DNA from 2 places in the Mesorhizobium sp. WSM4809 genome. Region 1 is predicted to be linked to the other one. Evidence: predicted binding sites of a transcription regulator. Region 1 holds the regulator's gene; the other holds the start of a gene.
The links. Region 1 encodes PhoB, which activates phosphate uptake and scavenging genes when phosphate is short. Its sites were predicted from a motif close to TGTCATNNANCTGTCAT; they were not measured.
Positions count from the first base shown of each region.

Region 2: the regulator PhoB is predicted to act here: its motif matches at 3,035-3,051, upstream of olsB (l-ornithine N(alpha)-acyltransferase).

Region 1 is NZ_JBVVQW010000010.1:64,419-71,748, forward strand. It holds gene AC0L24_RS22845 (PstS family phosphate ABC transporter substrate-binding protein) at 1-747, shown strand, start outside; gene pstC (phosphate ABC transporter permease subunit PstC) at 844-2,310, shown strand; gene pstA (phosphate ABC transporter permease PstA) at 2,307-3,623, shown strand; gene pstB (phosphate ABC transporter ATP-binding protein PstB) at 3,641-4,465, shown strand; gene phoU (phosphate signaling complex protein PhoU) at 4,492-5,199, shown strand; gene phoB (phosphate regulon transcriptional regulator PhoB) at 5,216-5,905, shown strand; gene AC0L24_RS22875 (ROK family protein) at 5,922-7,169, opposite strand.
Region 2 is NZ_JBVVQW010000002.1:624,875-632,204, reverse strand. It holds gene AC0L24_RS07515 (hypothetical protein) at 1-91, opposite strand, end outside; gene AC0L24_RS07510 (hypothetical protein) at 191-391, opposite strand; gene grpE (nucleotide exchange factor GrpE) at 631-1,266, shown strand; gene AC0L24_RS07500 (trimeric intracellular cation channel family protein) at 1,386-2,018, shown strand; gene olsB (l-ornithine N(alpha)-acyltransferase) at 2,096-2,971, opposite strand; gene AC0L24_RS07490 (hybrid sensor histidine kinase/response regulator) at 3,152-5,443, opposite strand; gene acuI (acrylyl-CoA reductase (NADPH)) at 5,582-6,571, opposite strand; gene lspA (signal peptidase II) at 6,629-7,117, opposite strand; gene AC0L24_RS07475 (TrmH family RNA methyltransferase) at 7,131-7,330, opposite strand, start outside.

The DNA of each region.
Region 1 (7,330 bases):
AAGTCCTGCGCCGACGCCGGCGTGAAGGAAGTCCAGGAAGTCCGGATCGGCTATGACGGCATCGTCTTCGCCACCGACATCAAGGGCCCGGATTGGGCGCTGGTTCCCGCCGACATCTACAAGGCGCTCGCGGCCAAGCTGGTCGTCGACGGCAAGCTCGTCGACAATCCGAACACCAAGTGGAGCCAGGTCAATCCGAAGCTGCCCGACTGGGACATCGCCGCCTATATTCCGGGCGAAAAGCACGGCACGCGCGAAGTGTTCGAGACCAAGCTTCTCGATGCCGGCTGTGACAAGGCTGCTCTCAAGGCCGCCGGCATTGCCGACGACAAGGAAATCGGCAAAACCTGCATCGCCATCCGCAAGGACGGCAAGGCCGTCGACATCGATGGCGACTATACCGAGACGCTCGCCCGCATCGACTCCAACAAGACCGGCGTCGGCGTGTTTGGCCTCGCCTTCTATGAGAACAATGCCGACAAGCTGAAGGTCGCCACCGTGGAAGACGTCGTGCCTTCGACCGGGACGATCGCCAGCGGCAAGTATCCCGTCTCGCGCCCGCTGTTCTTCTACGTCAAGAAGGCGCATCTGGGCGTCGTTCCCGGCCTCAAGGAATATGTCGAGTTCTTCCTTGACGACCAGATGGTTGGCCCGGAAAGCCCGCTCGCCGAATACGGCCTCGTTGCTGCTTCGGATGCCGAGCGTCAGGCCCAGCGTGACGCTTTCGCCGCCGGAAAGTCGATGTAATCAGCTGCCGAACCGGGGTGCGGGCCAAATCCCGCGCCCCGGTTTCATCGCAGGCCGCAATGGCGGCTGCGTAAGAATTTCTCTTGGGGTGGGTCCATGTCGTCCTTGCTCGTACTGGCCATCGTCGTTGCCGTCGGCCTGGTTGCCTTTTTCATCGGTCGGCAACGTGCCGCGGCCCACGACAATGGCAAGGTCAAGCCGCATTCGCGCGCCCACTATCATGGCTGGTGGGCCTTCCTGCTCGCCGTTCTGCCTGCTTTTTTGCTGCTTGCCGTCTGGACCGTCGGGTCTTCCGTCTATCTTGACCGACACATTCACACTGCCTTGCCCGAGCGCACCGTCGACAGCAAGGTTGCCAGTGAGGCACTGGATGTCAGCCTGGTAAAGAGCCTCGCCAGGGGCCTGCGCAAACTCGATGCAGGCACACTGGCCGCAATGCCTGCCAGCTTTGCCGAGCTGCAGCCGCTGCTCGCCGCCAAGGGTGTGGCACTGGCGAGCGACACGCAGGATTACATGATCCCGATCGCCGTCGAGGCGAACAAGGTCCAGGACCGGCTCGGCCTGTTCGGCGCCATTGTCATTCTCGTTTCCTCGATCGCCGGCGCCTTCTATGCGCTCAGGCAGATCGAGCCGCGCGCCAGGGCACGCAACAATGTCGAGAGGCTGATGCTGTGGGGGCTGCTTGCCGCCTCCACCATCGCCATCCTGACAACCATCGGCATCGTGCTTTCGATGCTGTTCCAGACGATCACCTTCTTCGAAAGCGTCTCGCCGATGAGTTTCTTCTTCGGCACCGTCTGGGATCCGCGTTTTGCCGCTGCCGGTTCGGGCGGCAGCCAGGGCCAATTCGGCCTGATCCCGCTTCTTGCGGGCACGCTCTACATCGCCGCCGTCGCGCTGCTGGTTGCGGTGCCGGTCGGGCTGATGTCGGCTGTCTACATGGCCGAGTATGCAACGCCCAAGGTGCGCTCGGTGGTTAAGCCGGCGCTTGAACTGCTGGCCGGCATACCGACCATCGTCTACGGCATCTTCGCCGTCGTCACGCTTGGGCCGTTCCTGCGCGACCTGTCCGCGGCGCTGACCGGCGGTTCGCCCTTCATCCAGGGCCAGAGCATCTTCACCGCCGGCCTGGTCATGGGCGTCATGCTGATCCCGGTGGTGTCCTCTCTTTCGGACGACATCATAACCGCGGTGCCGCGCGCCATGCGCGACGGGTCGCTTGGCCTCGGCGCGACCCGCTCCGAGACGATCAAGCGGGTGATCCTGCCGGCTGCACTACCCGGCATCGTCGGCGCCATCCTGCTGACCGCCTCGCGCGCCATCGGCGAAACGATGATTGTCGTGCTGGCGGCGGGCGTCGCCGCCAACCTCACCATCAACCCGTTCGAGGCGATGACGACCATCACCGTCAAGATCGTCAACCAGCTCACCGGCGACCTCGAGTTCAATTCGCCGCAGACGCTGGTCGCCTTCGCACTCGGCCTGACGCTGTTCGCGCTGACGTTGGTGATGAACATCGTCGCGCTCTACATCGTGCGCAAATATCGGGAGCAGTACGAATGACCGACATTTCCATGAATACGATGGTCAGGGCGGCGGCCCATCCGCGCCGCGACATCGGCCTGAAGGCCCGTTACGCCGCCGAACGCCGTTTCCGCATCTATGGCGTCGTGGCGATTTCCGTAGGCCTGGCGTTCCTGGCAATCATGCTGATCACCATCGTCTCGAAAGGCTACACCGCCTTCTGGCAGACGACGGTATCACTGCCGATCTCGTTCGACGAGAAGGTGATCGATCCTTCCGGCAAGCGTGCAACCGATCCGAGCGTTCTGATCAAGGCAAATTATCCCAAGCTCGCCGAAAACGCGCTTGTGGCCAAGCTCGGCATCTCTCCTGATGACAAGCCGATGATCCAGAAGCTCAAGGGCTTCCTGTCGGAAGGCGCCCGCGTCCAGTTGCGCGACATCGTTGCCGCCGATCCGTCCGTGATCGGCACGACACGCAACGTCAACATCCTCGCCGCCGCCAATCTCGACTCGGCTTTCAAGGGCCAGATCGACCTCAGTGTCGAGGAAGCGCGACGCAAGGTCTCGGACCAGCAGATCACCTGGATGAACAAGCTCAAGACCGAGGGCGCGATGGCCGAGCACTTCAACAGCGGCCTGTTCACCTACGGCGCCTCCAGCCGCCCGGAAACCTCGGGCATGGGCGTGGCGATCATCGGCTCGTTTTATATGATGGTAATCGTGTTGCTCCTGGCGCTACCGATCGGCGTCGCCGCCTCCATCTATCTGGAGGAGTTCGCCAAGAAGAACCGTTTCACCGACCTTATCGAGGTCAACATCAACAATCTGGCAGCGGTGCCGTCAATCGTCTTCGGCTTGCTCGGCCTCGCGGTGTTCATCAATTTCCTGGGCATGCCGCGCTCCGCCGCTTTCGTCGGCGGCCTGGTGCTGACACTGATGACGCTGCCGACGATCATCATCGCGACGCGCGCTGCACTTGCCGCGGTGCCGCCGTCGATCCGCTCGGCGGCTCTCGGTCTTGGCGCCTCCAAGATGCAGATGGTGTTCCAGCACATCCTGCCGCTTGCCGCACCCGGCATCCTCACCGGCACCATCATCGGTCTAGCGCGTGCGCTCGGTGAAACCGCGCCCCTGCTGCTAATCGGCATGGTCGCCTTCGTCGCCGATCCACCGACGACGCCTTTCGATCCGGCCACCGCGCTGCCGGTGCAGATCTATATGTGGGCGAACGAGGCCGAACGCGCCTTCGTCGAGCGCATGTCGGGCGCGATCATCATCCTGCTCGTCTTCCTCATGGCCATGAACATCACCGCGATCGTGCTTCGGCGTCGGTTCGAGCGGCGCTGGTAGAAAAAAGGCATTTTGGTATGAACATCATGACCGAACAGTCCCTTGAAAACGCAGTGGGCGATAAGATGAACGCCAAGTCGAACGAAGTGATCAAAATGCGCGGCGACAAGGTCGGCGTGTTCTATGGCGAGAAGCAGGCGCTGTTCGATGTCAATCTCGACGTCCGCCTGAATCAGGTGACGGCGCTGATCGGCCCCTCCGGCTGCGGCAAGTCGACCTTCCTGCGTTGCCTCAACCGCATGAACGACACCATCGATTCCGCGCGGGTAACCGGCAAGATAACGCTCGACGAAGAAGACATCTACGACAAGAACATCGATGTCGTCGAACTCAGGGCGCGCGTCGGCATGGTGTTTCAGAAACCCAATCCGTTCCCCAAGTCGATCTACGAGAACGTCGCCTATGGCCCGCGCATCCACGGATTGGCCAAGCGCAAGGCCGACATGGATCAGATCGTCGAGTCGAGCCTGAAGAAGGCGGCAATCTGGAACGAGGTGAAGGACCGTTTGCAGGAACCTGGCACGGGTCTTTCCGGTGGCCAGCAGCAGCGTCTGTGCATTGCACGCGCCATCGCCGTGTCGCCCGAGGTGATCCTGATGGACGAGCCGTGTTCGGCGCTCGATCCGATCGCCACTGCTCGCGTCGAGGAACTGATCGACGAACTGCGCCAGAACTATACGATCGTCATCGTCACCCATTCGATGCAGCAGGCAGCGCGCGTGTCGCAGCGCACCGCGATGTTCCATCTAGGCTATCTGGTCGAGGAGGGCGCCACCGACAAGATGTTCACCACCCCCGACGACAAACGCACCCAGGACTACATCACCGGCCGGTTCGGCTGAGCTCAGGCATATGAGGGACGAAGATCATGGGTGAACATACCGTTGCATCTTTCGATGAGGATCTGGAGCAGATCAGCCAGCTGATCCGCGACATGGGCGATCTCGCCCGCTCGATGGTCAGTGGCTCGACCAAGGCTTTGCTCAATTCGGACAATGCGCTGGCGCAGCGCGTGGTTTCCGACGATGCCATCATGGATGCCCGCCAGCGCGAGCTGGACGATCGCGCCATCACGCTGATCGCCAAGCGCCAGCCAATGGCCAACGATCTGCGTGCGGTGGTCGGTTCGATCCGCATGGCCGGCGACCTCGAGCGCATCGGCGACCTTGCCAAGAACATCGCCAAGCGCGTCGGCACTGTCGGGCTGAGCGTCACGCCGCACGATCTTTCGCATTCGATCGACGCGATGGCGCAGCTGGTGCTGATCCAGGTGCAGGGGGTCGTCGACGAGTATGCCGCCGCTGACGCGGCAGCGCTTGCCACGCTCAGAAACAATGATGAACGCATCGACGTCAAATACACCTCGGTGTTCCGCGAGCTGCTGACCTACATGATGGAAGATCCCCGCAACATCACGGCGTGCACGCACCTGTTGTTTTGCGCCAAGAACCTCGAGCGGATCGGCGACCACGTGACCAACATCGCCGAAAATGCCTACTATGTTTTGACCGGCACGCAGCTGCCAGCCAATCGTCCGAAGCAGGACGAGACGGCAATGTCCGCGCCAGCGGCATAACAGGGGTGACCAGCCGATGATCGCACCACGCATCATGGTGGTGGAGGATGAGGAGCCGCTAGGCGTGCTGCTCCGCTACAATCTTGAATCCGAAGGTTACCAGGTCGAGGTGGTGACGCGCGGCGATGAGGCCGAAATCCGGCTGCAGGAGAACGTTCCCGATCTTCTGGTGCTCGACTGGATGGTGCCTGCGGTTTCGGGCATCGAACTCTGCCGGCGCCTGCGAATGCGTCCCGAGACCGAGCGGCTGCCGATCATCATGCTGACCGCGCGAGGCGAGGAAAGCGACCGCGTGCGCGGCCTGTCGACCGGCGCCGACGACTATCTGGTCAAGCCCTTCTCGACGCCAGAGTTCATGGCCAGGGTCAAGGCGCTGCTGCGCCGGGCCAAGCCGGAAGTGCTGTCCAGCGTGCTAAAGGTCGGCGATATCGTGCTCGATCGCGAGTCGCACCGTGTCTATCGCAAGAAGAGCGAGATCCGGCTTGGGCCGACGGAATTCCGCCTGCTCGAATTCATGATGCGCCATCCAGGCCGCGTGTTCTCGCGCAGCCAGCTGCTCGACAATGTCTGGGGCGAGACGATCTACATCGACGAGCGCACGGTCGACGTGCATGTCGGCCGGCTGCGCAAGGCGGTCAACAATGGCCGTATGCCTGATGTCATCCGCACGATCCGTGGGGCCGGATACGCCATCCGAGAGGACTGAACTCCCTCGTTTGAACTCACGCCACGTTCTTGCCGCCGAAACCGGATCTCGCCTGCACGCCCGGCGCAAAAATCTCCTGATCGACGAAGATCAGCGCCCGCATGGCGCAGCCCTCGCGGATCAGCGGCAGTTCGTTCGGCTCGGTGTCGAAGGAAATCGATTTGGAATGCTGGCCGCCGGCGGTCTGGGCAATCGCTTGCCGCAATGCCGGCTCGATCAGGTCGAAGGCGGCGGCGCTGACACCGACCATGGCGACCGGCGCCGGATCGATCAGCGCGAACAGGCTGCCGAGGCCGTAGCCGAGCGCTTCGCCGGCCTTGCGATAGGCTTCCCGTTCGGGTCCGTCACCTTCGCGGGCCGCGGCAGCCAGGGCGCGCATGTCGGCGTCGCTGACATCGGCAACGGGTTCTGCATCCTCGCCCATCTGCCTGGCGTTGCGCCAGATGGCGTAATTGCCCGCATAGGCTTCGACGCAGCCGCGCCGTCCGCAGCGACATAGCGCGCCGTTCGGCCGATGGATCATGTGGCCGAATTCGCCGCCCGAAGAATGGGTGCCGGTGAACAATTCGCCCTTCAGCACCAGTCCCATGCCGATGCCGTGCGACAAAAGGATAGCGATGAAATCGTCGCGGTAACGATCGGGGTCGCGCCAGCGCAGCGCCACCGCCATCATGTTGCAGTCGTTCTCCATTATGGCAGGGATGCCGAACTGGTCTTCGAATATGTCAGCGAAGGCGATGTCGGTGTGCGGCGTGATCGGCGACCACAGCATGGCGCGGGCACGGGTGTCGGTGATGCCCTGGATGGCCAGCGCGATGCGGGCGATGCTGCGCACGTCCAGGTCGGGATCTGCCAGGCGGCGCCGCACGATGGCCGTGCATTCCCCGATCAGCGACTCGCGCGACATCGTCAGCGTGTCCAGCCGGCGCTGTTCCTCGGATATTACCTGGCCGGCATAGTCGATGACGGCGACGGAGAGGAAGTTCAGCGACAGCACCACGGTCATTACCGCGGCCGCTTCCGGATTGAGACTGAGGCCGACCTGCGGCCGGCCGCGTTTGAGTGAGCCGGCCTCGCTCGGCTTGCTTTCGGTCAGGATGCCTTCGACGATCAGGTCCGCTGAAATCGCCGAGATGGTCGAATGGCTGAGGCTTGTGGTCGCGGCGATCTCGGTTCGCGACGGCTGTCCGGCGCGGCGCACTGCCGCGATCACCATGGCGCGGTTGCGGCGGCGCAGATCGTCGTGGCGGATTCCGACCGACATGTTCTTTCATATCCTCCCGGTCGCCGCGGTTCCTCCTGCCCCTGGAACGCTGTCGGTGACGCCGGTAAATACTGGCAGAAGCTGCAGGCCGTGTCATTTATTTATTCCGAGACTCGAAAAAAACTCGAAATGACATCAAAATCCATCAGAATCGATGTTGA
Region 2 (7,330 bases), on a different contig from region 1:
GATTGTCTGCTTGTGCCGGAAAGGCCGCCAAGGTGAGGGCGCCGAGGCCGACAAACGCTATCAGCGATGAGGTGATCGAAACCTTGCGCATTTACGTCCTCCATTGAACCACAACACATCTATCCTTAGATGGTTCGGCTCTCCCCGGCTATTGCCGATAGGAGGTTTGCTGCCAAGATCGATTGTTGCGTTACGGCCGGCGCCAGCCGATGTCACCGCGCTCCGCCCCATCGAGGCGGTCGAGCAGTTCTCTGAACCGATCGGGGATGTCGGCCTCGGTGCGGAAGGCCGGCAAGGTGCGCAGAAAGCGGGTCACCGCCTCGGCGCCGAACTGGCGCCTGATCTCGATGGCCAGCCCCTCTGCCTTTTCGCCCATGTTGCGGGTCATCATCTCAAAATCCTGTGTCGGCTTCGAAACTCCTGCAGCAAGAGAATGGTTCCCCCATCATGCCTGTATGGCAAGCAAAGCCCGCGGTTAAGGTAAAATTTGAATTAAAGTCGAAATGTCTTGCCTGTCATTGTCCGGCCTTGGCCGGCGGCTTCCATAGTCGCTTACCCCTTGATTTTTGGCCGCCAAACATCGATATCGGGCACAAAATCCACATCATTCGAGATTGACGGGAAACGGCGATGAGCGACCAGGCAAAAGACGAACGCGCGCCCGACGAAGTCGAGGCGACCGAGCCCGCAGCCGAGCGCACGGAAGGCAGCACCGACGGCGACTATGAAGCCCTTGTGCGGCTGCTGAAGGAAAATGAGGAGCTGAAGGACCGCGCGCTTCGCGTGGCGGCGGAGATGGAAAACCTGCGTCGCCGCACGGCGCGCGATGTGCACGATGCGCGCACCTACGCGGTCGCGAATTTCGCCCGCGACATGTTGTCGGTGTCGGACAATCTGCGCCGCGCGCTGGATGCGATTCCCGCCGAGGCCAAGGCATCGGGTGACGCCGGCTTCAAGGCGCTGATCGAAGGCGTCGACCTCACCGAGCGCGCCATGCTGTCGGCGCTGGAACGGCATGGGGTCAAGAAGCTCGCGCCTGAAGGCGAGAAGTTCGATCCCAATTTCCACCAGGCGATGTTCGAAGTGCCCAATCCGGATGTCCCGGCCAACACCGTGGTCCAGGTCGTGCAGCCGGGCTATTCGATCGGCGACCGCGTGCTGCGCCCGGCCATGGTCGGCGTCGCCAAGGGTGGTCCGAAGTTCGCCGCCGCTGAAGCACCGGTTGAGCCGGGGCCGGTGAATGAGCAGGCTGAGAAAGATGCGTAGTTAGGGCAGTAAGGGAGTAGGGGAGTAAGGGAGTAGGGGAGTAGGGAAGCGTACCAACGGTGCGGCTTTGTGATAAACATACTCTCCTATTCTCCTCTTCCCTTACTCCCCTGGTCTGCATGAATGCCATCGCGCTTCTCGACTATGCCGGTGTCGCCGTCTTCGCGGCGACCGGGGCGCTGGCGGCTTCGCGTAAGCAACTCGACATCATCGGCTTCCTGTTCCTGGCCAGCGTCACCGGGATAGGCGGTGGCACGCTTCGCGACGTTATCCTCAACCTGCCGGTTTTCTGGGTCGCCAACTCCGGCTATGTGCTGGTCTGCGCCGCGGTTGCGGTGCTGGTCTTCTTCAGCGCGCATCGTGTCGAATCGCGCTGGAAGTGGCTGCTCTGGCTCGACGCCATCGGGCTCGCCGCCTTTTCGGTGATGGGCGCGGCCAAGGGGCTTGCGATTACCGGCTCGCCGGTCGTGTCCGTCATCACCGGCGTGCTCACCGCCACTTTCGGCGGCATTTTGCGCGATCTCCTTGCGGGCGAGCCATCGGTGCTGCTCAGGCCCGAAATCTACGTCACGGCGGCCCTTGCGGGTGCAGGCCTCTACACGCTTGGCGATCTTGCCGGACTGCCGCCGCTCGCCTCGAACCTCGCCGGCTTTGCGGCGGCGTTCCTCGTGCGCGGTGGTGCGCTCAAATTCGGCTGGTCATTTCCGTCCTACAAGAGCCGACCCGGCAGGCGGCCGGAAGATATTTTGTGAAAGGAAGCGAATAGCGAATAGAGAGTAGCGAATAGGGGTTGAGCGAGATAGCTCCCGCTATTCTCTATTCGCCAGCGTCACGCAGCGAAGCGCTGGGCTTCGCCGCCATAATAGTTGACGTAGCGTGCGCCGATCTCCTTGACCGGCATCACGACGAATACATCGACCGTCGAGAATTCGCGATCGATGACGCAACCATCGCCGATGCGGGCACCGACGCGCAGATAGCCCTTGACCAAAGGCGGCATCGCGGCGATCGCCGCCTTGGCATTGACGGCCTCGATCGGCATCAGATCCATCGAGCAATAGCGCCCGGACACAGCGCGCACGTCCCAGGCCGAATTCGTCCGGCAGTGGTGGGCGAGGTAGGTGAGCGCTTCGGCATGCGCCGCCGGCACGGTGCCGTGAAAGGACGCGCAACCGGTCATCACACCGATTTCGTAATGATTGATGTAAGCCCAGATGCCTTGCCACAACGCCTCGATGGTGCGCTTCGAGCGGTATTCCGGCAAAACGCAGGAGCGGCCGAGTTCAAGGAAACGCTGGCCGGGGTGGCGGGCGATGAGCTTGGTCAGCTCGAATTCACCTTCGGAATAGAAGCCACCGGCCGTGGCCGCGATTTCTTGCCGCAGCAGCCGATATGTGCCGACGATGCGGCGATGTTCGGGACCGGAAAGCGTGGTGTCCAAAACCAGCAGATGGTCGCAGAGCGGATCGAACCGGTCGGCGTCCCGGCGGTCATGGGCCTGGAACAGGTCCTTCCTGGCGCCAAGTTCGTCGTAGAACACCCGGTAGCGCACTTCCTGCGCGGCCGCGATCTCGGCCTCGTTGCGAGCGAGCCGCACTTCAAGATTGCCTATACGGCCCAGCGCAGCGCCCTTTATGACGGAATCGACGTTACGTCCGGCAAGCAAGGCGCTGCTGGCGTTCGGCCGAGTGTCACATTCCGGCATAACTGTATGCACGAGTGATTCTCCTTCGAGCCATCCCTCTTGGCACGGGGATACGGTGTAGGTGCAACAGGATTGTGACAGTACCGTGATACGACGTCATGGGCAATACTTCGTCGGCTGGCGAATACGATCAACCGGCTACGTTTAAGTGATCGCCTGTGCCGAATGGCGGTGGAAAGCTCAGGCCGCGACGACCTGCCCCTCGACGGCATTGACCAGCGCTTCGGGGTCGAGCGGTTTGGTGACAAAGCCGCTGGCGCCATGGGCCAACACCGCATGACGGGTCTTTTCCTGGCTGTCGGCCGACAGCACCATGATCGGCACCGGCCGCACGGCACTTTCTTCCTCATGGCGGCGGATGGCGGCGATCGCGTCCAGCCCGTCCATGACCGGCATGTGCAGATCCATCAAGACCACGTCGAAGCGGTCCTTGTGCGCGGCGCCGGTGACAGCCTCGACGGCGGCCTTGCCGTTGCCGACCACCTTGACGCGATGCCCGGCCTTCAGCAGCGTGGCGCGGGCCAGCATGGCGTTGATGTCATTGTCCTCGGCGATCAGCACTGACAGGCCGCGCTGGCGGTTGCCGACGGCCCGCAGCGACGGTGCGCCGCGCTTTTCCGGCGGCGGCGGGCCGAGGCTCGGAGCATGGCTGCTCAGCAGAACACGCAGAAGTGTTCCGCCACGCACCGGCCTGGCCAGGAAGGTTGCGTAGCCGCTGGCGCGGAACTCGCCAAGCATGCCGCGATCGGTCGGGGCGATCAGCGTGATCGCCTCACAGTCGGAGAAACCGCTCTGGCGCAGGCGCTTGAGCAGCCTTCCGTCGCCTTCTTCCATCGCTGCATCGACCAGGATCGCATCGCAGCCGGCGGCGAAAGGCGCGGCCTGTGCGGCAGTGGTGGCGATGTCGACCGCGCCGCCATTGGCGCGGATGGTGCGGGCGATGGCGTCGGCCTCGACAGCGTTCTTCGACAGGATCACCGCGCGTCTGCCCGAGAGAGCATTCTGGTGGCCCTGTGGCGCTTCGGTGGCCGCTATCGCAGGGATTTCGAAGACGAATTCGGATCCCTGGCCGAGCCGGCTGGATACCGAGATCGTGCCGCCCATGGCGGCCACCAGGCGCCTGGAGATGGCAAGGCCGAGGCCGGCCCCGCCATGCGTGCGTGTCGACGTGCCGTCGGCCTGTTCGAACTCCTCGAAAATGCGCTCCAGGTCGGCATCACGAAGGCCCGGACCGGTATCGGCGATGGTGAAGCATATGCGGTCGCTGGTTTCGGTGCGTGCGCGTGCTATGCTCACCAGCACGCCGCCGCTGTCGGTGAACTTGATGGCGTTGCCGATGAGGTTGAGAAGCACCTGCCTGACCTTGCCCGGATCGGCGGTGATCAATTGCGGCACGTCGGGTTCGACATGGCAACCCAGTCCGATATCCTTGGCGAAGGCGCGCGCGGCCAGCAATTCGATAATGTTGTCGGCGATCTCGCGCACCGACATCGGCTGCGGCTCGGGATCGAAGCGCCCGGCTTCGATCTTGGAATAGTCGAGAAGATCCTCGATCAGGGCAAGCAATGCGCTGGCCGAGGTCGAGACGGCGCCGACATAGGTCTGCTGCTCCGGCGACAGGCTGGTGTCGGCGAGCAACCTGGCCATCCCCATGATGCCGTTCATCGGGGTGCGGATTTCATGGCTGACGGTGGCGAGGAAGCGCGATTTGGCCTGGCTGGCATATTCGGCCCGTTCGCGCGCGGTGATCAGCGAGGATTCGGCGCGTTTGCGGGCGGTGATGTCGCGGGCGATGGCGCGGTGTGAAACGGCGCCGCTGTCCTTGTCGCGCACCGACAGTTCGATCCAAGAGAACCAGCGCTGCCCGCTCGGCGTGCTGATGGAGACATCGGTGGAACTCAGACACTCATGGTCGGAAAAGGCGGCATCGGGAACCATGCCGACCTCGATGCCCAGTTCTGCCAGGGTCTTGCCGGCAAGGTCGCGCTGGTCGACCTCGACGAGATCGGCGAAGACCTTGTTGGCATAGACGATGTAGCCGTCGCGGTCGCGATGGATGACGAGATCGCCAAGCGCGTCGATCAGGCCGCGAAAGCGCTCGTCGCTCTCCTGCATCTCCCACATGCGGTCGGCCAGCGTCTCTATCTCGGCGCGGCTGCGGGCAGTGGTTTCGTCAAGAAGGGCGGAGGTGCGATGTTCGCTCCGCCTGGCGCGCAGATGCAGGGCAAGGCCGGCAAGGCCGGTTGCCAGCAATGCGACGCTGATGAAGATCGGTGCCCCGGTCAGATGCGCCAGCCCGGCCACCAACACGATGGCGACGAATGTCAGAAAGGGCAGGCTTTCGCGCCTGGAGAATTCCGGCTCGGGCACCAGCGGCGGCGCGGCGACGAAGCGCCGCGTCGACGCCGGCGGGAGCACCGCATCGACGTCGTCGCCAGTGTCCGCCTGTTGGCTGCCGGATTCCGCGATCATGCGAAATCCTTGCCAGACAGAGATTATGGAAAATTGCGGCGGATCGTTCGAATTTTAGCGGATGAGCGCTTTTTGCCGAGGCGCGGCGGGTTTGCCACCAGATCTGGCGATTCCATCCCTTCCGGCAGTTGGGCGGAGTCACATATCCACGACGACGCGGCCGCGGATCTTGCCGTCGACGATGTCGCGCGCGGCATCGACGATGCCGTCGAACCCGATGGTGCTGGACAGGCTGGCGAGCTTCTGCAGATCGAGGTCGGTGGCGATGCGGCGCCATGCCTCGAGGCGGACTGCTTTCGGCGCCATCACTGAATCGATGCCGAGCAATGAGACGCCGCGCAGGATGAAGGGCGCGACGCTGGCCGGCAGGTCCATGCCGCCGGCCAGGCCGCAGGCGGCGACCGCGCCGCCATAGGAGGTCATCGAGAGCACATTGGCCAGCGTGTGGCTACCGACGGCGTCGATGCCGCCGGCCCAGCGCTCCTTGGCCAGCGGCTTGGCCGGCTGGGCAAGCTCGTCGCGCGATATCACTTCGGCGGCGCCAAGGTCGATCAGATAGGGGCTTTCGGCATTGCGGCCGGTGGAAGCAATGACATGGTAGCCGAGGCTGGACAGGATCGAGACCGCTACCGAGCCGACGCCGCCGGCCGCCCCCGTCACCACCACCGGGCCGCGATCGGGCAGGATGCCGTGCCGTTCCAGGGCCATGACGCAGAGCATGGCGGTGTAGCCTGCGGTGCCGACGGCCATCGCGTCATGCGTGCTGATGCCTTGCGGCAGCGGCACCAGCCAGTCGCCCTTGACGCGGGCACGGCCTGCATAGGCGCCGAAATGGGTTTCGCCGACGCCCCAGCCGTTCAGAATGACCTTGTCTCCGGTGCGCCAGTCGGGATGCGAGGACGAGACGACGGTGCCGGCGAAATCGATGCCCGGCACCAGCGGCCAGCGGCGGATCACCGGCGCCTTGCCTGTGATCGCCAGGCCATCCTTGTAGTTCACCGTCGTTGCCTCGACCGCGACGGTGACATCGCCTTCCATCAGGTCGGCCTCAGTGAAATCGGTTACGTTGACCGACTGCTTTTTCTCGGCGTCACGCGAAACGAGGATGGCTTTGAAGGTTTCGGACATGTCTTTCTCCGCGATCTTGTTTGGCGACATGAACTGTGCGGCGATGGCCGCACGGGGTCAATCCTTGGAAGGCCTGGCTTTGGGTTCGCGTCCCCAGCCGAACAGCTCGTTGAAGACGACCAGTGCCGCGCCCACCGAGATGAAGGCGTCGGCAAGGTTGAAGACGGCGAAGGACCACACCGGCGTGTGAAACAGGATGTAGTCGATGACGTGGCCGTAGACGGCGCGGTCGATCAGATTGCCCAGAGCGCCACCGACGATCAGCGCAAAGCCGGTGCGGGCAAGGATCTGGGACGGCGCGATCCGCGTCGCCAGGAACAGCACGAAAGCAACGACGACAAGCGAGATGACGATCAGCCCGGTGTCGCCGAAGGACGAGAACATCGAGAAGGCGATGCCGGTATTGTAGGTGCGGAACAGCGCCAGGAAGGGCAGCAGATCAACCTTCTCCTGAAAAGGCAGATCGGCCTCGACCAGGTATTTTACCCACTGGTCGAGCGCGATGGCCGCGACGACGAGCAGTGCGTAGGGAGACCATGATCTCACGGGCGGGCAACCTTCATTGCTGGTCCAGGATTGGCTCGAGCTTGAGCGCGCCGCGCCGGATCTCGAACAGCATGATGCCGGTGGCAACGGCCAGATTGAGCGAATCGGCACGGCCGGCTTGCGGAATCCTGAGCAGCCTGTCGCAGCTCGCAGCCAGGCTTTCGGGCAGTCCCTGCTGCTCGTTGCCCATCATCAGCAGCACGGGCCCGCGTG